DNA from 2 places in the Pseudoalteromonas sp. SR41-7 genome. Region 2 is predicted to be linked to the other one. Evidence: predicted binding sites of a transcription regulator. Region 2 holds the regulator's gene; the other holds the start of a gene.
The links. Region 2 encodes FliA, which starts transcription of late flagellar genes. Its sites were predicted from a motif close to CTAAAGNTNNNNNNNNNNNNGCCGATA; they were not measured.

Region 1 (12,756 bases), on a different contig from region 2:
GAATAAAATCTCGATTAGAACGCATTGCGCCCAATGATTTCTTTACCGCCGATAAGTTTAAATCACTAATGAGTAAACGTTGCGTACTCTGCTTTTTAGCCTGACTTATTTTAGCTTCTTCTATTACTTGATCGACTAGTAGCTGGCCTTCACGGTCTGGATCGCCAGCGTGAATAAGTTGCGAGGCCTGTTTAATTAATTTTTTTAAAACAGTGAGCTGTTTGCGAGTTTTGGTTTTGGCTTTTAACTTCCACTGTTCAGGTATTATAGGTAAGTGTTCAAACTGCCATTTTTTAAAGCGCTCATCATAGTCATCGGGTTCTGCTTGTTCTAGCAAATGTCCAATACACCACGATACACAATCGCCATTAGCGACTTCTATATAACCATCATGTTTTTTATGTGGTTTTGGTAAGGCATCAGCAATTGCTCTGCCTAGTGATGGTTTTTCTGCAATGTAGAGTTTCATGGGAGTCGCTCACTCACTGTTTATATAAACAGTAGTTTAGCACAGCTATTTTGAAGGTGGGGAGTTTTCTATTTTTGACTTTACACTACCTTGCTTAGTGAAAAGGATAATTAAAGGTAAATAGCATACAACCACCGTGGCAATATTGATAAATGGCATTAGGGTCTGATAAATAACGGTACTGTAAGCTAAATCCCACAAATGGCGGTCAACTAATCGGAATAGTTGTAATATAGGTGCGCCAATAACAACTAGTTGCCCAATAACACATTGCCATAAATAAACTTTATCCTTTATACCCCAGTAAGCTATAAGTGCCATCCAAATAATATCTGTGATCGCCCAAACTAAATAACGATAAATATAAATGTCATCAAACGCTCGTAGGCTTGAAGCAGTTAGGTTACCAAAGAGGAAAAAAGCTGCGGTAAGTAATACAAATCGAAAGGCTAGGCGATCTTTAAATACAAAAAATATAAAAATAGCCGGACTTAGCATTAAAACCCAGCTTTTGCTTAAAATACTAACAATATATAAAAACCATTCAGGCAAAATACTCTGCCCTATTTTGTTTTTTTATCGTCATCAGTACCATCACCATTACCCGGCATGTCGCAATATTTATTGATTATTTTCACAGGCACTCCATTACATATGTTAAGGAAATGTACTGTAAGCTAAAATGACGAAATTGCCAAGATACTTAAGGCAATTAAGTACCTTAAATCAAAACAAACATAGTGAAATATAACACAAGCAATAACTTAGCGCACATCAATAGGAGCAGACTCTTTAGCCTTACCTTGCAGGATTGATATTTCTACTCGACGGTTTCTTCGGCGATCTTCATTTGAATCGTTTGGAACAAGTGGACGAGTATCAGCTCGCCCCACTACCATCATGCGGTTTTTATCAAACCCTTGCACCGTTTGCAGCTCGCTTGCTACAGCTACAGCTCGCTTTGACGATAAGTCCCAATTATTAATATATAGCTCATTCGATACCTGAAAATCGTCGGTATGGCCAGATACAGTTATTTCGCCAGGTACATCTTTTAACAGTACACCAATATCTTGAATTATGGGTTTAAACTTAGGTTGTAAAAATGCACTACCCGAAGGAAATGAACCATTCTCTCTAATACGAATAATTATTTGCTGCCCTAAAGATTCAAGCTCAATTGCACCATCTATTATTTGCTTTTCAAGCTGCTGCGCGATTTTTTTAACGAGCTCGTTAGTTTGTTCCTGATCGGCCGCTGAAGTTGCTTGCTCTGACGATTGCTCTTGAGAAGTACTACGAGATTCGCCACCACGTTTATCCCCGCGTTGTTCTTGCCTGCCGCCAGCTGAGCTTTCATCTCCAGCCTGAAACTCTAACATTTGTTGAGTCATTTCGACTGTTTGCTGCTGAATGGTTTCTATTGGGGTTGGCTCTGGTTTGCCTGGGGTAAACTCCATAGCAATAACAGAGGTACCTTTAGGGATATCTTTTACTTCAATTTTATTCTGCACACCAAAAGCAAACTTCATAGAGCCCGCAATTTGTTTAAACTTAAGTACATCCATTTCTGAAAACGCAAGCAAGAGTACAAAAAAGCACATTAACAGTGACATTAAATCGGCAAACGTTCCCATCCATGCTGGTAGGCCTGGTGGTGGGCATTTGCACTCTTGATCAGACATAATTACTCCTCGGTATCTACTTTGCGTTTAGATTCAGCTAAGTAATTTTTCAAAATACCTTCGATAACTTTTGGATTTTGGCCATCTTGTATACCTAAAATAGCATCTAAAATTAAACGCTGATTCATAGCTTCTTCGTCTTTACGCAGTTCAAGTTTTACCTGAATAGGAATTGCCACAACATTGGCTAAAAACGCACCATATAAAGTTGTTAAAAGCGCTACCGCCATTGCCGGGCCAATTGCTTTTGGGTCATCCATGTTAGATAACATTGCAACTAAGCCAATTAGAGTACCAATCATTCCCATTGCTGGTGCAATATCGGCTAATGACTTAAATAAGCCTGCACCCATTTCATGTCGAGTAGTGGTTAAAGAGATGTCTTTTTGAAGTGTGGCGCGAACAACATCTGCGTCATGGCCATCAACAAGCATGTCGACGCCTTTGCGCATAAATGGATTTGGGATTTCAGCTTCTTCGAGTGCTAAAAAGCCCCCTTTACGAGCTGAATCAGCAAGTTCTACTGCTTTTTCAATAAGTTCTTCTGGCGTTTCAATTTTAAACATAAACGCTTTAGCAACAACTTTACCTATACCCAAAAACTGCGACATGGTGAAATTTGATAAAACAATGAAAAGTGAACCACCAAATACAATTACACTAGAAGGAGCATCGGCAAACATAGCCATTTCACCGCTACTACTCATAAACATAGACATGACAATTAAGCCAATTGCGCCTAGGATCCCGATTATGGTTGCTAAATCCACATTTCCTCCAGAAGTTTCATGCTTAATGGCCTTATCATAAACTTTTATTATTAACTGCTTATCGGCAACATATTGAATTGCTTAAGCCATTTTTATAAATAAACATAAAAAGCAGCCTTTAGCACTATTTTAGATCAAGTTATAAGGGCTACCTAATTATCAATTGATTTATTAAACTAACAGACCGCTATTAAGGCTTTATTAATACACTTGAAATATAATTTAACGTTATAAAGGTAAAAAACCAATATCATCCTTTGACCTAGTTTAGCATTCCCCCTAAAATTGACCCCTAAATTTATTATGTAAGCTGAAATAAAGATGGCGACTAAAAAACCTGAAAACTTAAGTTTCGAACAAGCACTAGAAGAATTATCTACAATCGTTAGTGACATGGAACAAGGTGACTTATCGCTTGAGCAATCGTTAAAGCAATTTGAGCGTGGAATTGCATTAGCAAGTGCTTCATCAGGTAAATTACAGCAAGCAGAACAAAAAGTATCAATTTTGATGGGGAATGGCGAAAAGTCAGTTCTTACGAATTTTGATAATGATATGGAATAGCTGTGAGCATAAATAATTATATCGAACGTGCTCAAAAAGATGTAGTAGCGACCTTACAACAGCATTTTAAACAGCCTCTCGATACTGAAGAAACAGTCAAGAACGCCACCCAATATGGATTATTTAATGGCGGTAAAAGATTACGTCCATTTTTAGTTTATGCCACAGGTAAAATGCTCGGTGCAAACCAGCAAGACTTACATGTACTTGCAGCTGCAATTGAGTGTATCCATAGCTATTCGCTAGTTCATGACGATTTGCCCGCGATGGACGATGACGACTTACGCCGTGGCCGCCCTACTTGCCACATAGAATTTGGCGAGGCAAATGCAATTTTAGCCGGTGATGCCCTACAAACACTCGCCTTTGAGCTTATTGCGAATCACAAATTTACATGCTCGTCGCAAACACAAGTAAAAATGATTGCTACGCTTGCCAACGCATCAGGCCTTGAGGGCATGGTAGGCGGACAAGGTCTTGACATAGCAGCAACAGATAAAGTAATTACCGTACAAGAGCTTGAGCGAATACATAAGCTAAAAACCGGAGCTTTAATTAATTGTGCAATTACACTTGGTGCACTGTGCAGTGAAAAGGCAGATCAACAAACCTTAGAAAATTTAAGCATTTTTGGGTATGCTATAGGGCTGGCGTTTCAAGTACACGACGACATTTTAGATGTTGAAGGCGATACGGTTACTTTAGGTAAACCACAAGGCTCCGATATTGCCGCGAATAAAGCGACATATCCGGCGTTATTAGGTATGCTAGGCGCTAAAGAAAAGGCGCAAAATTTAATACAACAAGCCCATGAAGCGTTGGCAAATATAGATGCTGACACAACACTTCTTGCGTCGCTAGCAAATTACCTAATTGAGCGTGACCACTAATTTTTGCTCATACGTATTGCAATTAGCACTGACATTATTACTCAACATTAATTATTCGTAAAAGCTTTGAATGAATTAATGTTAGCGAAGGATATATATAAAACCATGACACTTGATAGTAGCAAGTATCCATTACTTAATTTGGTTGACGAGCCAGCCCAATTGCGTGACTTAGCGCAAGACAAACTCCCTGCATTTAGCAATGAGCTGCGCGATTATTTACTCAACTCAGTATCGCAAAGTAGCGGTCATCTAGCGTCTGGTTTAGGGACGGTTGAACTAACCGTTGCGCTACATTATGTTTATAACACTCCAGACGATCGCCTAGTTTGGGATGTGGGTCACCAAGCTTATCCACATAAAATCCTTACAGGTCGTCGCGACCAAATGCACACTATTCGCCAAAAAGACGGTTTGCACCCTTTTCCTTTTCGCGATGAAAGCCAATACGATACGTTTAGCGTAGGTCATTCAAGCACCTCTATTTCAGCTGCCTTAGGTATGTCTATTGCCGCCCAAAAAGAAGGCAAAGGTCGAAAATCTGTAGCCATTATTGGTGACGGAGCTATCACCGCAGGCATGGCATTTGAAGCGATGAATCATTTAGGTGATGTAAAATCAGACATGCTTATTATTTTAAATGATAACGAAATGTCGATTTCTGAAAATGTTGGCGCATTAACAAATCACTTTGCCCGAATTCTATCAGGTAGCTTTTATACTAACATTCGTGAAGGCAGTAAAAAGTTACTCTCAGGTGTGCCTCCGGTAAAACAACTTGCCAGTAAAATGGAAGAGCACATTAAGGGCATGATGATCCCGGGAACCTTCTTTGAAGAATTAGGCCTAAATTACATAGGCCCAATTGATGGTCACGACGTAAACATGCTTGTAGATACATTACGTAATATGCGTAATTTAAAAGGCCCACAGCTTTTACATATAAAAACGCAAAAAGGTAAGGGCTATAAACCGGCTGAAGCCGATCCTATTGGCTACCATGGTGTACCAAAATTCGACCCAAGCACAACTAGCCTGCCTAAATCTAAACCTAGCGCTGCTACTTTTTCAAAAGTTTTTGGCGATTGGTTATGCGACATGGCAAAGCAAGACAGCAAGTTAATGGCTATTACGCCAGCAATGCGCGAAGGCTCTGGCATGGTACGTTTTTCTAAAGAGTTTCCAGATCAATACTTTGATGTGGCCATTGCAGAGCAGCATGCTGTTACTTTAGCAGCTGGTTTTGCTTGTGAAGGTTTAAAACCTGTTGTTGCTATTTACTCGAGCTTTTTACAACGTGCGTATGACCAATTAATACATGATGTTGCACTGCAAAACTTACCTGTATTATTTGCCATTGACCGCGCTGGTATTGTTGGAGCCGATGGTGAAACTCACCAAGGTGCGTACGATTTAAGCTTTATGCGCTGTATTCCAAATATGGTAATTATGGCACCAAGCGACACCAACGAATGCCGCCAAATGCTATACACCGGTTATAAAGAAAACTGCCCTGTTGCAGTTCGTTACCCTCGAGGTAGCGCAGGTACTGCAGACATTGAAAGCACTATGCAACTGCTCGAAATAGGTAAGGCAGATACAATTAAGAAAGGCAGTAAAATTGCCATTTTATCGTTCGGTACATTACTTGAAAACGCCCAGCTTGCAGCTAACGAATTAGATGCAACGCTTGTTAATATGCGTTTTATTAAACCACTTGATACTGCACTTTTAAATGAGCTTGCTACTAGCCACGATACCTTTGTTACGCTTGAAGATAACGCGATTGCTGGCGGTGCCGGCTCTGCAGTTAATGAATACTTGGCAACTCAAAAAGCTGATATTAATATCCTTAACTTAGGTATTCCTGATGAGTTTATTAAACACGGCACGCAAGATGAAATGCACGATGAAATGGGATTAGGCGAGCAAGGAATATTAAACGCTATTAAGGCGTTTATCGCTTAAGCTATTTACTTAGTTTATTAAAAAGGAGCCTCAAGGCTCCTTTTTTTGTTTTTAATTTTAACTTTTTTGCATCCAGTTTCATTTTATAGCCGTTATTGATATGAGGTTAACATGTAAATAATCAGTGCCGCTTAGTCTATGCCTTATGAGCAAGCGCGTTATTTACCTACATTTGATGGAATATTTAAAAGGTAAAAATGATGAATAAAGCTAATTTAACAACTCATTCAACACAAAAAAACACACTTAAACACACGCTTAGTTTTTCAGCTTTAACACTTGCAGTATTAATCGGCATTACAGGCTGTAGCTCAGACGATGGTGAAAACGGCGTAGATGGTATTGCAGGCACCGATGGACAAAACGGTACCGACGGTACAAATGGCAACCCTGGTTTTGCATCAGCCACATTAATTTTGGCAAACAATGGCGAGAGCAATACAGGCACTATCGATTTAATTAACCAAAACGCCTCTAAACTAAAAACCTTTAATACAACAGCTAACGAAGGCGTTGCATTTGATAGCTTAGGTAATTTATTGCAAGCAAGCGACAGCGAAAATGGCAGTATTAAAACTATTTGCCAGCTTGCAAATCGTAGTGACGGCGCAACCTATACAGCTAATACAGATCGCGAAATAACAGGTACTAACACAACACTGGTAAACCCTAAAGGAATAGCTGTAGCACAAAAGAGTGGCCTTGTTTTTATTGCTGACTTTGGCGCTATGCAAGTAACGACTTTTGGCGCTACAGCCGCGGGCGATGCAGCGCCTTTAGGCACAACTATTACAGAAGCGGCGCCGTGGGATGTTGATTATGATGAATCTAACGACCGCCTTTATGTAGCACTAACAAATGGTGATGTAGCCGTTTATGATAATTTTGTTGGTGGTGAATTTGCCGCAATGCCAAGCCGCACAATTACTCCAAGTAATAATGATGGCACGCAAATATCTGTAAATATTCACGGCATTGTTTATGACTCAAATACTAACAAACTTGTTTTGTCTGATGTAGGCAGTGCCTCAGACGCAACCGATGGTTCGTTATTTGTGATTAATAATGCTTCAACTGCAGAGGGCTTAGTAAGCGTTGCACGAAGTATTGCCGGTCCAGCAACAATGCTTGGTAACCCAGTTGATATTAGCCTTGAAGGTAGTGACTTACGTGTAGCTGAAAAATCAAATGATGCTGTTCTTGTGTTCAGCAATATATTTTCAGGTGAGAGCGGCGATATCACTCCTGATTTAGTTACCTCAACAATTAAACCTGAGTCAATTACTAAACTGGGTATACAAAATGAGATGGCTGATATTTCAGATAGTGATACCGCTAATATGGCGCTGCTAGGTGTTGCTGTAAGTAGTAATCCGGGCACTGCAGGTGAAACAACTGGGCAAATTAGTCGATTAAGTTCACAACTTAACACAGAAATTGGCAACTATAATGCAAGTCAAACTATCGAAAGTGTAACTTTTGATAAAGCGGGTAATAGTTATACAACGTTCGATAACAGTACAACCTCAATTGGCGGTATTGTTATTTCAAATAAAGTGGCAATAAACAGAGATGGGCAAACTTATAATACGAACCAAGACAGCATTATTACTGGTTCGAATACAGGCCTTATATCTCCTAAAGGTCTTGATGTGGCTTCTGATAGCGGTATGATTTTAGTTGCAGAAAATAATGCAGATACTCCAAGCATTTCAATATTTTCAACTTGCACCACAGGGGATGCAAGCCCATTAATGACGCTTACGTTTGCAAACGATGCTCGCCCTTGGGATGTTGATTACGATGCAAACACTGATCGAGCTTTTGTAGCACTAACAAATGGAACCGTTGCTGTATTTGACGAAGTTAAAAGCAAACTAATGGCTGGTAGTACTAATATTGCAGTTGAGGATAGGCTTATAACGCCAGCAAATGCAGGTACAGCAGTAGCAGCACCAAGCAACATGCACGGCATCGACTACGACTCGCTAAGTGGCTCGCTAATACTCTCTGATGTTGGTAGCGCAGCAGTTGCTGACGATGGCAAAATATACGTATTGAATAACGTAGCAACTGCATCGGGCTTGGTAAACATAAGTACCACTATTAGCGGTCCAAATACCCTACTGGGTAACCCTGTTGATATTATGTATACCGGAACAGATTTATACGTAGCTGAGAAGTCAAATAATGTGGTTATGCGATTTAATAATATTTTAAGCAGTGCAGGCGGTGATATAAGCGCCGATACCAGTACGGCATTTACAGCCCCTGAGTCGATTGCAATATTACCAGCTTGGCTTAACAAATAGAGTTAACCTCACCATGCCTGACCAATAACCTTGGTCGGGCATTATCGCATCCACACTTTTATATCTGCCAAGCCATTACTTTGTAAAATACCTAATTGCTGATCAACATTAGAGTTTTGTTCAAACTCAAATGCATCGAGCTGATCATCAAACGTAATATTAGCCACACCATCACCACCGCGCTTTTTAACTTGATGCAGTGCTATATCTGCTAAGTTAATAGAGGTTTCCCAGCTAATTACCTGTCCGCCTAGTAAAGGTAATGGATAAAATGACCAACCAATTGATGCCGTGATATTAGTTGTTTTTCCATTTGGTAATTGGAACGAATTAGCCGCTATTACTTTACAAAGTTCTGAGGCATAGCTATCTATTTTATTGCATTTAAAGTCACGTAATAATAATAAAAACTCATCACCACTCCAACGTGCCACATAGTCAGAGCCCTGCGTACGCGAATTTAACAATGCAGCCATTTGCTGTAAGCAGCTATCACCTGCAATTGGGCCATACGCATCGTTAATACGGCTGAAGTTATCAAAGTTAATAATTACCAGCACCAGTGACTTACCTTGTGCCTGCAGCGACTGTGAATTACGTTGAAAGTGCTCAATATCTTTAGGGAGTTGATCAAACAAAAAGCGGCGGCTACGTAGCCCTGTTAGCTCATCTGAGTGACTCACTAATTTAAGCTGTGAATTCACTTGGCCTAATTTATCATTAGCTTGGCGAAGCTCTAAGGTACGCTCAGTGATTAAGCCCTCTAATGCTTCTTGTTTTCTGCGTTCTTGTGCTCTAAACACCCAAAAAATGAGATAAAAAAGCAAAATAAAACCACTGGTAATTAAAAGCCTAAAGTAAATTGTTTCGTCAAAGCGCTCAGGCACTACAAAACCGTATTCTACATCTTGCGCTTTAGCCCAGTCTTCACCTTGGCGCTTAGCTTCTAATTGAAACAAAAACGAGCCAGGAGGCAAGTTAGTATAAATAGCTTCACGTCGCGTATTTGCATAGCGCCAGTCACTATCTAAGCCACTTAGTTTATATCTAAATTCAATGCTGTTTGGTGCATAGTAATCAATAGCTGTGTAAGTTAGCGTTATATCACGCTCGTCTGTTTCTAATGATGGTTTTTTACCAAGCGCAGCGGTAGTTAAATGACGAAGTGGCGTTGTTATTGTCTCTATTGTTGGCTTTAATGCAAGCACACCAAATAGCTCTACATTTTTAGGTATTTCAACAACACCTTGTAAGCTTGGGTACCAAATAGAATTTCCGGTGTCTGCTACCGCATCATGCCCAAGTCCACTACAACATTGATTCGCTTTACCATCAAGTTGACGGTCAAAAGATGAAATTACTTCTTCAACTTTTAAGCTTTTTATTTCTGTTTTAAATTGCTCTACAGGCATTCTGTAAACACCTTTCATGGTGCTTACCCAAACATGCTTTAACTTTTCATCATATTCTAGGCTAAATATAGAACCATACGGTAAACCATTAGCTGCATCGAGCTGACGCCATTGCCCTTGCGTACTTCTGTAAAAAAGCCCGTCGTTAAGAGAGCCGATTAAAATACCCACGCCATCTATATGTAGCACGCTAGTTACGTATGCGCTTTCAAGTGTTGTTTGGTCGCCAATTTTTTCAATGCCACGGTCTGTAAAGTAATATGCGCCCTTACTAGTACCAATCACACCAAAGTTTGTTTTATCTAATACGTAGGTAATAAACTTACTACCTAAAAAAGCGTTATAGGCAAAAGGCGTTAAACCAGCATAATTTAATCGATATAAACCGCGTCCGGTACCAATCCAAAAGCCGCCTTTACTAGAGCGACTTATTGCAAATACCGGATTATCGCGAAGTGCTCGACCTGGGACGGTGTAAAGTGTCTTGTTTTCAAAAACAAATAAGCCGCGCCCTGTGGCTATATATAATCGCTCACCATCAAATTGTAGATCGTGTACTGATGCGTATCCATATTTACTACTTGGGACTAAATTAATAAAACTTTTATCTAAATCGAAATAACCAATGCCGCTTTTATTCGCAACCCACAGTTTACCATCGGGTGCTTGGCTAATAGCCATAACAGATTCGGTCATGTTTGAAACTGCTGAATGCCTTTCGACTCGTCCTTCATGAGCAAGCCACAAGCCTTCACTAAAGCTTGCTAACCAAACGTTATTTTTATCATCTCTAAAAATATCAGCAAACCATATACTTTGATCGAGTTGGCTAGGCTCTACCCATTGCCACTCACCGGTTTTATCTCTGAATAATAAGCGTCCATAGGTCGAAACCCACAAGCCACCATCGGTATCACTCATAAACTTATAAACGGCTGAGTTATTTGCATTAGGTAGAGGAAAAGGTCTTAGCTCGTCATCTAAATCTAAAAAGTATGCACCTAGCTCAGAAGCTATATACAAATTACCATTTAAAAATGATAAATCGTGCACTATGGTTTGCGCTAGGCGCTCTGGTAAAGATATTTTTGCGGTAAGCTCTAAACGTAGTTTAGAAAAATCTGATGAGTTTTTTGTAAGGCGTAATAAATGACGATCATTAACCAGCCAAATGCCTTCAGGAGAGAGTGCCATTTGGCTAACAGAGCCAACTATTTGTGTGATCACAGTAGCATTAACAATAGGTAGAGGACCATTTACTTCAGTGCGTAAATCAACTTGCCCTCTATCTACATAGTATAAGCCGTTGGCCGCAATCCATATGCTACCTTTAGAGTCCTCAAGAATATCCCTTACTGGACCTTTAATATTAAATTCTTGTGCTGCAAATGTGGCTGGGTTAATAACTACCAAGCCACTTTTAGTGCCTACCCATAACAAACCACTAGAATCGACTAAAAGCTTATTAACACCATTACTAGGCAAGAATGGACTATTTTGCGTGTTGTAATTTGTAAATGTTGTACCATCAAAACGGCTTAAACCAAATTGCGTACCAAGCCACATATAGCCTTGCTGATCTTGCACAACACTTTTAAGTGATTGCGACGGTAGGCCATCTTTTATATTCCATTGCTTAACTACGTAATCAGTAATTGAAGCCCAACTTGGCGTCGCGCACAACATAAGTACACAAACCAGTAAAAATCGCATCATATTGCTGCCACCTAGTTAAACAAATCAAATATAAAAATTAAAAGGGCAGTAAACCCACTTTTATTAACGCTTGTAAACATATAAGCGAAAAAATACCCGCAAGTATATCGTCGGCCATTATACCTAAACCGCCATGTACTCGTTTGTCTAGCATACGGATTGGGCCGGGTTTTGCTATATCAAAAAAGCGAAATAACAAAAAACCTACGAGTAATGTTTGCCAGTTAAGTGCTGCGCCAATCATAGTGATGTAATAACCCGCCACTTCATCCCATACAATAGCAGGATGATCGTGCACGCCTAAATCATCAGCCGTTTTACCGCACGCCCATATACCAAATATACTGATCACAACGGCAAATACAATTTGCAGCCATAACGGATAATACATGGTCATAAAAATGAATGGCAAGGCAGCAAATGTACCAAATGTACCGGGCGCTTTAGGGGCAAGCCCAGTCCCAAAGCCCAGACCAAAAAACTGATGTGGACGCTTTAAATTAAACTTGCGGTTATTGTTCAAACCAGCTCCTTTGCAAAGTGCTCAAAACCCTGCGGTTCAAAATCAAACTTTTCACCGTTGTGTAAAAGCTCAATTTGGCCATCGCCACTTTTAACTTGGCCAATGCATGTTGCATCTACACCATACTGGCGTAGCTTTATTTCTAACATACTTTTATTGCTATCAGGGACCGTAAAAATTAATTCGTAATCATCACCGTAACTGAGAATAAATGGCAGCTGCTGATTAAAATCAAGGCTTGCTTGCATCGCATCTGAAGTTGGAATACTTTCAATATTCACCACTGCACTTACTTGTGACATATCGAGTATATGACTTAAATCAGCGATTAAGCCGTCCGACACATCGATAGCCGATGATGCAAGGCCTCGTAATACCTGCCCTGCAGCAACACGTGGGGTTGGAAAGTCAAAGCGTTTATTTACGTACTTTAAATGCTCTGGCTCA
Region 2 (12,756 bases):
CTATATTTACTGGGCTTTCACCTATGCTTATTGCAATAACGCCTTCAGCAAGCATTTCATGGTAAAGCATTTTTTGCTCTACACGCTGTTTTAACTTATTTGCCATAGGTAAAAACAATAAATTAGCTAAACCAACACCATAAATGGTCGCAATAAATGCCGTTGCAACGCCGGCGCCAAGCATTTGTGGATCGGTAATAAACGACATTGCCTGTATTAAGCCAAGCACCGCACCTAAAATACCAATGGTAGGGCTGTAACCCCCCATTGCTTCATAAACACGCGCGGCTTCAAGCAAACGATCGCGTTCTAGCAGTAAATCAATTTCAAGCGTGTCTCGTAGTTTTTGCTCTGAGCAGCCATCGACAAGTAAGCTTAAACCTTTTGCTGCATACGCATCTGGGTGAGCTAAAGCTTCATTCTCAAGCGCTAAGTAACCTTCTTGACGTGCTTTATGAGACCATCGTTTAACTTGCTCTATTGCGTCTTCAATATCGTATTGTGGTGCAACAAAAACCCACGAGCTCATATTTAGCATTTTTTTGAATGTGCTAGCAGAGGTTTGCAACATAACAGCGCCAAGCGTGCCACCTAGTACAATAATAAGCGCAGGGCCATTAAATAAAGCTGAAACAACACCGCCTTCTAAAGAATAACCTAGACCTATTGCACTAAGTGCTACCAATAGTCCAAATATTGAGAGTTTATCCACAACCTACCTCTCTCATTATACGTGCTGCAACATCGCTCAATGCTAAGCTTTCACTTGAAAGCCCCGCATTAGCAATTGCTTGGGGCATTCCATAAACGACACAGCTTTTCTCATCCTGTGCCCAAATAGTTGCCCCCGTTTGTTTTAACATTCTTGCACCATCACGACCATCAGCGCCCATACCTGTTAAAACAATAGCAAGTACATCGCCTTGATACGTTTTAGCTGCACTAGCAAACGTTACATCTACGCTTGGTTTATAACTTATTCTCTCGCTATGATCTTCAAATACGCGCAGCGTTCTATTTGCTCCACGCCCCTCTACCATCATCTGCTGCCCGCCAGGCGCTAAATAAGCAGTTCCTGGTTGTAAGCGATCGCCTTGTTGTGCTTCTTTCACTTTTATTTGGCACAAACCGTTTAAGCGCGCTGCAAACGCAGGTGTAAATGCAGCGGGCATGTGCTGAATAAGTAAAATAGGGTGAGGAAAATTAGCAGGCAATTGAGTCAATATAGTTTGCAGAGCAACAGGACCACCTGTAGAAGTACCAATAGCTAAAAGTTGATATTGTTTTCCACTTGCTCGCATTGAGGCAACATTTGAACTTGTCGATGCAGCAGGCGCAGCTCTTTGAAAGCTTCTATCAGGCTGCTTGATTTGAGTTGTTGATGTGCTTGCTCTTTGCGAAAGTGAACTTGTTGGTTTAGTTGAAATGGATGGTTTAACTGGTGTTGCCGCTCTAAATGTTCGCGGTAAACGTCTTCGCCCTATATCTTTTACTTTACTTTGCAAAAGCTTAATTGCATCTTCATTATTGCGTGCAATATCTTCAAATTTTTTCGGTAAAAAATCCATTGCGCCAGCATCTAACGCATCAAACGTTGCTGTTGCACCATCACGTGTAAGTGATGAAAACATTAAGATAGGAGTTGGGTTACTCGCCATTATCTCTTTAACTGCGCTAATACCATCAAGCACAGGCATTTCGACATCCATGGTGATCATGTCAGGACGCAATTGAGCTGCTTTCTCAACAGCCTCTCTGCCATTAACAGCAAAGCCTATAACTTGTATATCGCTATCTTGCTCAAGGATTTCGCTTACTCTACGGCGAAAAAAGCTTGAATCATCAACAACTAAAACTTTAACGGCCATTTAGCTCTCTTATTAAATTTATGCGTAGGTATATATTAAATATATACCTACTTTATTATTAGCCTGCGTAATGTTTTAACATGTTTGGAACGTCTAAAATCAGTGCAATGCCACCATCCGAAGTTATTGTAGCCCCTGCCATACCTGGTGTTCCTTGAAGTAACGCATCAAGTGGCTTAATCACTACTTCTTCTTGGCCAATTAATGAATCAACAACAAAACCAATTTGTTGCGTACCAATTTGTACAATAACGACGTGACCTTTAGATTTTCGCTGAGAACGATCTGAGCCTTTTACTAACCAATGCTCAAGGTAAAATAACGGTATCGCCTTTTTACGCACAATAATTGTTAATTGCCCATCAACTACATTCGTCTTCGTTAAATCTAAATTGAATATCTCACTAACACCAGCCAGTGGTAACGCAAATGTTTGTGCGCCAACAACGACCATTAATGTCGGTAATATAGCCAAGGTAAGTGGTACTTTTATTTCTAAAATAGTACCGACACCAAGTTCAGACTGAATGCTTACTGAGCCATTGAGTTGCGTGATCTTAGTTTTAACTACGTCCATTCCTACACCACGGCCTGAAATATCAGATATTTCTTCTTTTGTAGAAAAGCCAGGTGCAAAAATCAGGTTATATGCTTCGGTGTCAGAAAGTCGACTCGCTTGGTCATGATCGAGTACGCCTTTACTAATTGCAATTTTTTTCAGTTTTTCAGCATCCATACCTGCACCATCATCTTTGATGGTTAGCAAAATATGGTCGCCCTCTTGAGACGCTGATAAAGTAACATTACCTGTTCTAGGCTTACCAGCTGCTTCACGAACAGCGGGCATTTCAATACCATGGTCAACTGAGTTTCTAACTAAATGCACAAGCGGGTCGGCAAGTGCTTCAACTAAGTTTTTATCTAGATCGGTTTCTTCACCAATAAGTTTTAAATCAATATCTTTATTTAAGCTACGTGCTAAGTCGCGTACAACGCGAGGGAAGCGACCAAATACCTTCTTAATTGGTTGCATTCGCGTCTGCATAACCGCACCTTGAATATCCGCAGTCACTACATCTAAGTTAGAGATTGCTTTACCCATCGCTTCACTGTCTGAGTTAGTCGCTAAACTAACCAAACGATTTCGTACAAGAACTAACTCACCAACCATATTCATAATTTGATCGAGTCGTTTTGTATCTACGCGAACAGTGGTTTCTGCAGCTGGTGGCGCTGATTTTTTTGGAGCTGCTGCTGGTGGTGCTTTAGCTGCTGGCTTCTCTGGCGCTTTTTCAACTGGTTTTGGAGTAGGAGCTTTAGCTGGCTCAGCTTTTTTTACTGGTTCACTCACTTGTTTAGCTGGCGGTGAAACAGGTTCAGGTTGTTTTGCAGCTGGCGCACTTTCTATCGATTTAGGAGCAGTGCCTTTACCATGAAGTTCATCAAGAAGCGCTTCAAATTCGTCATCACTAATTTCATCATCTGATGAATTAACTGTATTTACAGCTGGTATAGCAGATTCTACAGGTGTTTTATTGGCATCATTTTGTTCAGGTTTGCTCGTAACTTCACCAAAACTGCCAACACCATGTAACTCGTCTAATAAGCTGTCAAATTCATCATCAGTAATATCACCACTAAAATCACTACTACTTGCTACTGGTTTTTCAACTGCAGGACCTTGTCCTTTACCGTGCAGCTCATCAAGTAAGCTTTCAAATTCGTCTTCAGTGATTTCATCTATTTCAGCATCGCTAACCGAAGGCGCTCCGCTAAATAGTTCATCAAATGCAAACGGATCTTCATCATCAGCTACCGGTGTATCCACCACTTCATTATGAGGTTGTTCAACCTCTGTTTGTGAAGAGGCTTCAGTGGCTTCGGCTTCTGTTGGAGGTAGACCTAAGATATGAAGAGTATGAAGTAATTCAGGATCTGCAGGTTCAGGCTTGTCTCTGTTTTGGATAGTCGCAAACATCTCATTAATGGTGTCTAGTGCTTGTAAAATAACATCCATTAACTCTGAGTTGACTGTTCGCACGCCTTGACGTAGTAAATCAAATACGTTTTCAGCACCGTGACAAGCATCAACAAGTTCTGTCATAGCTAAAAAGCCTGCACCACCTTTTACAGTGTGAAAACCTCTAAATATAGCGTTTAGTAACTCGGTATCTTCTGGATTATTTTCCAGCTCAACTAACTGTTCAGATAAAAGCTCTAGGATTTCTCCAGCCTCTACAAGAAAGTCTTGTAAAATATCTTCATCGACTTCAAACATGCAGTTACTCTCCTCTTAGAAGCCCAAACTTGATAAAAGATCATCAACTTCATCTTGATCAGATACAACATCATTACGCGATTCTTTATCAATAATAGGGCCTTCAGGACCTGCTAAAGTTTGTGTGGCAACTGGTTCTTTTATTTTTTGTTGTTCTACTTTATTCGCGGTGCTGTTAGTGTCGTCTTGTTCAGCAAACGCAGTTAAAAGATGAAGTAAACTTTCTTCTACTTCCCTAACAAGTTCAATAACACGGCGAATAACTTGACCTGTTAAGTCTTGATAGTCTTGAGCCATTAATACATTTGTCATTAAGTTTTGAAGCTCATCAGTCTTATGATGAGAGTTGTTCATAAACTTATCGATGCTATGGCAAAGTTGCTTAAACTCACCAAGCTCAATTTCGCGGCTCATTAAACGATCCCATGTCGGTTTGATATGAGATATTTCGTCCGCTAACTGTTGAGCTATAGGTAAACTGGCCTCCACTGCATCCATTGTTTTATTAGCCGCATTTTCTGTCATTTCTATAACATAATTAAGCCGCTTTTTAGCATCTGGAATCGCATCTGTCGTTATATCAGTTAAGCGAGTATCAAGCTCAAAACTTTTAAGGGCTTCGTGCAGTTGACGAGTCAACTTTCCAACTTCAGCAAATAATTCAGACTGCTCTTTAGATGCAGCCTCTAAAATCAACTGATTTGCTTTGTCTTGCTCATCATTTTCTAAAAAAACAACGAGCTGACGAGCTTGTTCTAACGTTATTTGAGGCGCAGCTGGTGCTGGCATAAGCCTCTCCCCCATCATTAGCCTAAGCGTTCAAATACTTTTTCTAATTTAGTTTTTAATGTTCCAGCCGTAAATGGCTTAACAATATAACCATTCACGCCAGCTTGCGCCGCAGCTATTATTTGTTCTTTTTTAGCTTCTGCCGTTACCATTAATACAGGGATATGTTTTAACTTCTCGTCTGCACGTATTGCTCTTAAAAGATCAATACCCTGCATTCCAGGCATATTCCAATCCGTAACTACAAAATCAAACACTTGATTTTGCAACATAGGCAAAGCTGTAGACCCATCATCAGCTTCTTGAACGTTAGTGAAACCTAAGTCACGTAACAGGTTTTTTATAATGCGTCTCATCGTTGAAAAATCATCAACTACAAGAATTTTCATGTTTTTATCCAAAACATCCCCCAGTGAGGTATTAACCTTTGTTTACTTACTACTAATTTATCCAGTCATTGATTTTAGCTTTAAGCTTAATCATCGCCTGACCATGTATCTGACTTACACGCGATTCACTTACATCGAGTATATGTCCTATTTCTTTTAAATTCATTTCATCGTTGTAGTACAAAGAAAGCACCATTGCATCACGCTCTGGTAATGACTTAATTGCACTTAGCAAAGACTCATTAAACCTATCATTTTTAACATTATTAAAAGGTTTATCTTGTGCTAAATCTTGGCCTACAGGAGTAATAACATCCTCATCTACACCAAGGTCTTCAATACCTAATATTTTACTCGTATTCGCATCATTTAAAATATGATGGTACTCATTGAGCGAAATTTCAAGTTTTTCAGCAACTTCTATATCCGTTGGTTCGCGGTTCAGACTACTTTCGAGCTCAGTAATTGCTTCTGCAACTTGCCTGTTTTTACGGTGAACTGAACGAGGAGCCCAATCACCACGGCGCATTTCATCAAGCATAGCACCGCGAATACGAATACCTGCAAAAGTTTCAAAGCTTGCGCCTTTTGTTGCATCAAAGTTTTTGGAAGCTTCTATTAAACCTATCATTCCTGATTGAATTAAATCATCAAGTTGAACGCTAGGTGGTAATCGAGCAATTAGATGACATGCCACTTTTTTAACAAGTGATGCATGCTTCTCAACAATCACATTTAAATTTTGTGTTGATTGATATCCCATAGCTCTATTCACCAGTGTTGTCATAATTAACCGTTTACTAGTTTCTCAATGAAAAACTCTAAATGCCCAGATGGTTGGTTGGGTATTGGCCATTTAACTGCTTTTGTTGCCAGCGTTTTAAACGCAAGAGCGGCTGGCGAATTTGGAAAGAGCTCTACTATTACTTTTTGACGACGTGTTGCTTTGCGCATATTTTCATCATAAGGAACCGTTGCTACTAGCTCCATTGATACATCTAAAAAGCGGTCGGTAACTTTAGATAGCTTTGCAAACAATTCAGTGCCTTCACGCATACTGCGCACCATATTGGCAACAATTTTAAATTTATAAACGCCGTGCTCACGACTTAATACTTTAATAAGTGCGTAAGCGTCGGTGATTGATGTCGGCTCATCGCATACAACAACCATTACATCTTGCGCTGCACGCGAGAAGCTCAGTACCATGTCTGAAATACCAGCAGCTGTATCTACAATTAAAATATCAAATTCGGTATTCAATTCGCTAAACGCACGAATTAGCCCAGCATGCTCAGATGGTGATAATTCAACCATACTTTGCGAACCCGATGTAGCGGGTACAATTTTAATTCCTGCAGGGCCTTCAACTAAAATTTCATCAAGCTCACATTCACCAGACAAGACATGTGACAAGTTACGCTCTACACGTAAACCAAGCATCACATCACAGTTTGCTAAACCCAAGTCAGCATCCAACACTAATACTCGATTACCTTGCTGCCCAAGTGCAATAGCTGTATTTAGAGAAACATTTGTTTTCCCTACTCCACCTTTACCACCGGTTACAGCGATAACTTTTACGCCGTTGTTATTGTTTTGACTCATTTTGCGCAGGCCGCTTGCTTGATCTAATACTGTGTTAATCATACATCCCTACTGTGCTTGACGCCACTGCTTGGTGCCTTGAATGTTGTGCTTTTGTTCTTTTTAAATATAATTGCTCAGCCTTTTTAACTAGTTTCTCAGCATTTGCAACACGAATATCCTCTGGTACTCGTTGACCATTAGTAAGATACCCTATTGGAAGGCGATTTTGAATCGCAATACTAATAATCTCGCCCAAACTTAATGATTCGTCTAACTTAGTGAAAATACAGCCACTTAACTGTACTTTTTTAAAGTGGCGTACAGTTTCTTGCAATACATTAATTTGTGCTGTCGCGCTAAGTACTAAGTAGCTGCGAATATCTACACGTTGGTTACGCATTAATGTGTTTAATTGCTCAGTTAAACGTAAATCTCGCTGGCTCATACCTGCTGTGTCAATTAATACTAGACGTTTATTTCGTAAATGATATAAAACTTCAGCTAATTCATTAGCATCTTTAACTTGCTTAACACCACAACCAATAATACGACCATATGTTGCAAGTTGTTCATAAGCACCAATTCTGTATGTATCAGTGGTTATTAACGCCACTTTATCGGCACCATATTTTTGTGCGCCTAGAGCTGCAAGCTTAGCAACAGTCGTTGTTTTACCCACACCTGTTGGACCCACTAACGCATATACACCACCTTGGCGAAGTATTTCATTATTGGTTGTTTGCATTTGATCTTCGACCATAGTTAACAATGCTTTCCAACCTTGCTTACGAGACACATCATCAGGTATAAAACATGCCATTTGCTGTGCTACTTCTTTATCGATACCCATACCGACTAAACGGTCAACCATACAAGCGCGTGTTGGATCGCGACGCGCCATATCTTGCTGCATCAAGCCTGATACTTGGTGCTCAAGTAATTGACGAATTGCGTTCATTTCTTCACGCATTGTTGTCATTTCTTCGCTTTCATTATTAGGTGCTTGTTGGCGAGTGGTTACGGGGCTATCTAAATCATCAAAGTCGCGGTCTAAATCATCAAAACCTAAGCTATCCGCTTGAGTTTGTGGACGAACTGGCGCAGCAGCTTCAGGAGCAAACATATTTTTAGTACGCTGCCCCATATCTGGTTCTTGATAGTTATCAGTAGTATCAATACCCGATTGTGAAAACATTGATGCAAGCTCAGGAGAACGAGGACGCGGTGATTGACGCTCTAATAATGCTTGTAGGCTGTCAGCAACTTTTGCCTGAGGCTCAGGCTTGGCACGCTGTGGCTCTGGTTTTACAAAGTTATGGATGCTTTGTTGTGGCGCCTGAGTACGCGGCTCTGCAGGGCGTTGTGGTTGCGCTGCTACTTTAGGGGCTGCTTTGTCATAATCAACTGCCGCTACAATTTCTACACCGTTAGCCAGTTTTTTATTTGACATAATAACCGCATCAACACCTAACTCATCTTTAACTTCTTTAAGTGCTGTGCGCATATCTTTAGCAAAAAAACGTTTAATTTTCATGATTCAACCCCTGTTAAAATCTTATTGTTGGCCTACCGAGCTTACAATTTTGATCTGTCTTTCGTCTGGTACCTCTTGATAAGACATCACTCTCAATCCTGGAATGGTGTACTTAACAAAACGAGATAACACAGTGCGTAACATTCCTGACGTTAGCAGTATAGAAGGTTCGCCGGCCATTTCTTGATTTTGATGCGCTTGTGTCAATGACACTTGAAGTCGCTCTGCAAGTCCTGGCTCAATACCGGCACCTTCATCGCCTGCATTTTGTAATGACTGATGCAACATCTGTTCCAACTCAGGCGCCAAGGTTATGACAGGGATTTCTGATGACATTCCCACCGCATCTTGAACAATTAATCTACGCAGTGAAATACGCACTGCAGCCGTTAATACATCAGGGTCTTGACTACGTGGGCCATACTCAACAAGGGTTTGAACAATTGAGCGCATATCGCGAATAGCCACGCCTTCATTTAATAAATTTTGTAGTACTTTTACAATAGCAGTTAATGGCAATACATCAGGTACTAGTCCTTCCACTAAGCGAGGATGGCTTTTAGCAAGCATATCAAGTAGGTTTTGAACTTCTTCATGCCCTAGTAATAACGCTGCACTGTTAGTTAATAACTGGCTAATATGAGTGGCAACTACCGTGGCTGAATCTACAACGGTATAACCTAGTGATTGTGCTTCATCTTTTTGATCTGGCTTGATCCATACTGCATCAAGGCCAAACGCAGGATCTTTTGTCTCAACCCCTTTAATTGGACCAAATACTTGTCCTGGGTTAATCGCTAGCTCGTCGCCATGCTTAAGCTCGCTTTCACCGGTTGAAACCCCCATTAGTGTTATTCTGTAAGCGTTAGGGTCAAGCTCTAAGTTGTCGCGTATATGTACTGGCGGCACTAAAAAACCAAGCTCTTGAGAAAGCTTTTTACGCACCCCCTTAATACGATTAAGTAGCTCACCACCTTGTGATTGGTCCACTAACGGAATTAATCTATAACCGACTTCTAAGCCAATTACATCAACCTGCTGAACGTCATCCCAGCCTAGTTCTTTTTGTTCTTGTTTATTAGCAACACCCGTTGCAACGCTTCCGCCATTAGCGGCCTCTTCAGCTTCTGCCGCAGCAGCTTTTAATTTACTTTGCTGTGTGTAGTAAGCTAAGTAACCCAGTAACGCACCTAAACTTAAAAAAGCAATATGCGGCATACCAGGCACTAAGCCCATGATGATCAAAATACCAGATGCAATAAAGAGTGACTTTTCGTTGCCTAGTTGTTTCTTAAATTGGTCCCCCATATTGAGCGACTCATTTTGGCGTGTTACAACAATCGCGGTACCAATTGAAAGCAGTAAAGAAGGGAGTTGAGCAACTAAGCCATCGCCAATGGTAAGTAATGTATATACTTCCATTGCATTGCCAAAACTCAAATTGTGCTGGATCATACCGACAAATAAACCACCAACAATATTGATGATTAGTATAACAATACCTGCAATCGCATCACCTTTTACAAATTTACTCGCACCATCCATTGAGCCGTAAAAATCAGCTTCGCGAGTTACTTCCTCGCGGCGGTCACGCGCTTGTTCTGCGCTGATAAAGCCTGCGTTCAAATCGGCGTCAATTGCCATTTGTTTACCTGGCATTGCATCAAGGGTGAAACGCGCAGATACCTCAGAAATACGACCAGCACCTTTAGTAATTACTACAAAGTTAATAATGATCAGGATTAAAAACACAACCAAACCAACTGCGTAGTTACCACCAATAACAACTGAGCCAAACGCTTCAATTACTTTACCGGCAGAGTCACCACCATTATGGCCTTCAAGTAACACAACTCGAGTACTGGCAACGTTAAGTGCTAAGCGCATAATTGTAGCGATTAGTAATACAGAGGGGAAAATACCAAATTCAACTGGTTTCATCGTGTAAACAGTTACAAGTAAAACCACTAACGCGAGAGCAATATTAAACGAGAAAAGGATATCGAGTAAAAATGGCGGTAGTGGTAAAATCACCATTCCCAAGGCAGCAAGCACAAGCAAAGGTGTACCTACCCCTTTGGCATAGTCTTTTTTGTCTCTGTTAAGTTGTTGTAATACCGCTTTAAAACTCATAATTCTACAATTTCAAAAAATTGACACTACGTAGAATTTGCAATAACTATTCCAAGTTACTCAGTTAACGGTTTAATACTTGTAGGCATCGGGGATTGGCAGCTTTTTATTGAGCTTAGTTGGACGTTTACCGCGCCCTTTATTAAAGCGCTTAAGCTGAAATACATACGCTAAAACTTGCGCTACTGCGGTAAATAGCTGATCGGGTATTTGCTCTCCTACTTCAGCCGTATGATAAAGCGCTCGGGTCAACATGGGGGATTCTAATATAGGTACTTCATTCCCTATTGCTACTTTTCGAATTTGCATCGCCATTTCATCAATGCCTTTAGCAAGCACTATAGGCGCACCTGCGCGCTCCGTGTCGTATTTTAATGCTACAGAGTAGTGAGTTGGGTTGGTAACAATAACATCAGCGTCAGGAACATCTTGCATCATGCGGTTTTGCGACATTTGCCTTTGTGTTTGCCTAATGCGCGCTTTTATTTGTGGGTCACCTTCAGAGTTTTTATACTCATCTTTAATTTCTTGCATTGTCATTTTAAGTTGTTTGTTATGGTTGTAACTTTGAAATGGTGCATCAATGGCGGCAATAACAATTAAAGTGCACGAAAGGCCTAAAAACATCCACCCTAAAATCTCTAAGGCATGAATAATATTACCCGGCGCACTTTCTAAACTTAAATGCAGTATTTCATCAAAATAAGTATTAATTAAAAACACTGCAAAACTTGCTACTAAACCAAATTTTAAAAGTGACTTTACAAGCTCAATAGCCGCTTGTGGGCCAAACATCCGCTTAAAGCCCTTCATTGGCGACATTTTACTTGCTTTAGGTGCAGCAGCTTCCCAGCTAAAGTTAAAACCACCGAGTAACGTATTACCAATAAATGCGGCCAAAACAATAATTAACACAAACATAGCCATAGGAAACATCAACGCGTCTGCAACCTCTCCCCACACGGCAAACATTTTAGTGGTATCAAAGGCTTCGTTGCGGTTTAAGCTAAGGGTTCGGCCCATTACATTGTATAAACCTTTACCAATTTCAGGACCATACATCAAAAGCGATATAGCCGAAAAAATAAGCACAAACATGGTACCTAACTCTTTTGAGCGTGCTATTTGGCCTTTCTTTTTAGATTCTTCAAGCTTTTTGGATGTCGGTTCTTCTGTTTTTTCTTGTCCTGAGTCTTCAGACATGACTTTCTCCTAAGGTGAGCAACCAACTAAAGTACACATTAGCTCAACCATTTTTAACCATTGAAACTCAAACTGAGTAACAAAGTTACCTAGTGTTGCCCAAATAATAATAAGTCCCGCTACCAAGGTAAACGGAAAACCAATAGAGAAAATATTTAATTGCGGCGCTGCACGCGTCATAATCCCAAACGACATATTAATAACGAGCATTGCGGTAAGCGGTGCAAGTGAGAGTACCAGTGCTGTAGTAAACATCCAGCCGCCCCAAGTCACTATGTCCCAGTAATGATCTACAGACCACCATGTGCCATCAATGGGTAGCACTTGAAAGCTATGCACCACCATTTGAATCATCATTAAATGACCGTTAAAAGCAAAAAATAACAAGGTGGCCAAAATAAGGAAAAACTGGCCAACCGCTGGGACGCTTGCGCCATTAGAGGGGTCAATAACCGAAGCAAAACCTAAACCGGTTTGCATCGCAAGTATTTGCCCTGCTAAAACAAAGGTATTTAATAAAAGTATAGATGCAAAACCAATAGCAACACCAATCAGCATTTGTTGAATAACGACTAAAATCATCTCAAACGAAAATAAATTAGTGAATGTAGCTGGCGGCAGAACAGGAACAACAAGAAAAGTTACAACAACTGATAAACCCATTTTTATACGCGTAGGGACATTTTTAGCCCCTAAACCAGCCATAATCATAATCATTGAGCTAATGCGTACCAGGGGCAGCAAAAAATCGCTCAACCATTGAATAACGACAGCAAAGGGGTATTCCACGTTTAACCTGCAATTTCAGGAATAAGTAATACTAGGCGAGTAAAAAAATCCATCAGTTCTTGAGTAAGCCAGTGCCCACCTACAATTAGCGCACTAATGGTAATTAATAAACGAGGTAAAAAGCTCAACGTTTGTTCATTGATTGATGTTGCCGCCTGAAACACAGCAACCACTAAACCAATA

Region 1: a site for FliA is predicted at 2,984-3,010, ahead of pomA (flagellar motor protein PomA). Genes of this name have one in related genera too.

Annotation. Positions count from the first base shown of each region.
Region 1 is NZ_JACJEF010000013.1:89,783-102,538, reverse strand. Features, by position in the region: gene H5092_RS16085 (DNA topoisomerase III) at 1-469, opposite strand, end outside; gene H5092_RS16080 (hypothetical protein) at 515-1,021, opposite strand; gene H5092_RS16075 (flagellar motor protein MotB) at 1,234-2,154, opposite strand; gene pomA (flagellar motor protein PomA) at 2,157-2,924, opposite strand; gene H5092_RS16065 (exodeoxyribonuclease VII small subunit) at 3,246-3,488, shown strand; gene ispA ((2E,6E)-farnesyl diphosphate synthase) at 3,491-4,378, shown strand; gene dxs (1-deoxy-D-xylulose-5-phosphate synthase) at 4,484-6,346, shown strand; gene H5092_RS16050 (hypothetical protein) at 6,547-8,658, shown strand; gene H5092_RS16045 (ligand-binding sensor domain-containing diguanylate cyclase) at 8,700-11,786, opposite strand; gene H5092_RS16040 (phosphatidylglycerophosphatase A) at 11,824-12,309, opposite strand; gene thiL (thiamine-phosphate kinase) at 12,306-12,756, opposite strand, start outside.
Region 2 is NZ_JACJEF010000001.1:91,980-104,735, forward strand. Features, by position in the region: gene H5092_RS00465 (flagellar motor protein) at 1-712, opposite strand, end outside; gene H5092_RS00470 (chemotaxis response regulator protein-glutamate methylesterase) at 705-1,868, opposite strand; gene H5092_RS00475 (chemotaxis protein CheA) at 1,927-4,146, opposite strand; gene H5092_RS00480 (protein phosphatase CheZ) at 4,162-4,935, opposite strand; gene cheY (chemotaxis response regulator CheY) at 4,953-5,336, opposite strand; gene H5092_RS00490 (RNA polymerase sigma factor FliA) at 5,377-6,087, opposite strand; gene H5092_RS00495 (MinD/ParA family protein) at 6,114-6,974, opposite strand; gene flhF (flagellar biosynthesis protein FlhF) at 6,967-8,448, opposite strand; gene flhA (flagellar biosynthesis protein FlhA) at 8,470-10,581, opposite strand; gene flhB (flagellar biosynthesis protein FlhB) at 10,654-11,784, opposite strand; gene fliR (flagellar biosynthetic protein FliR) at 11,794-12,573, opposite strand; gene fliQ (flagellar biosynthesis protein FliQ) at 12,576-12,756, opposite strand, start outside.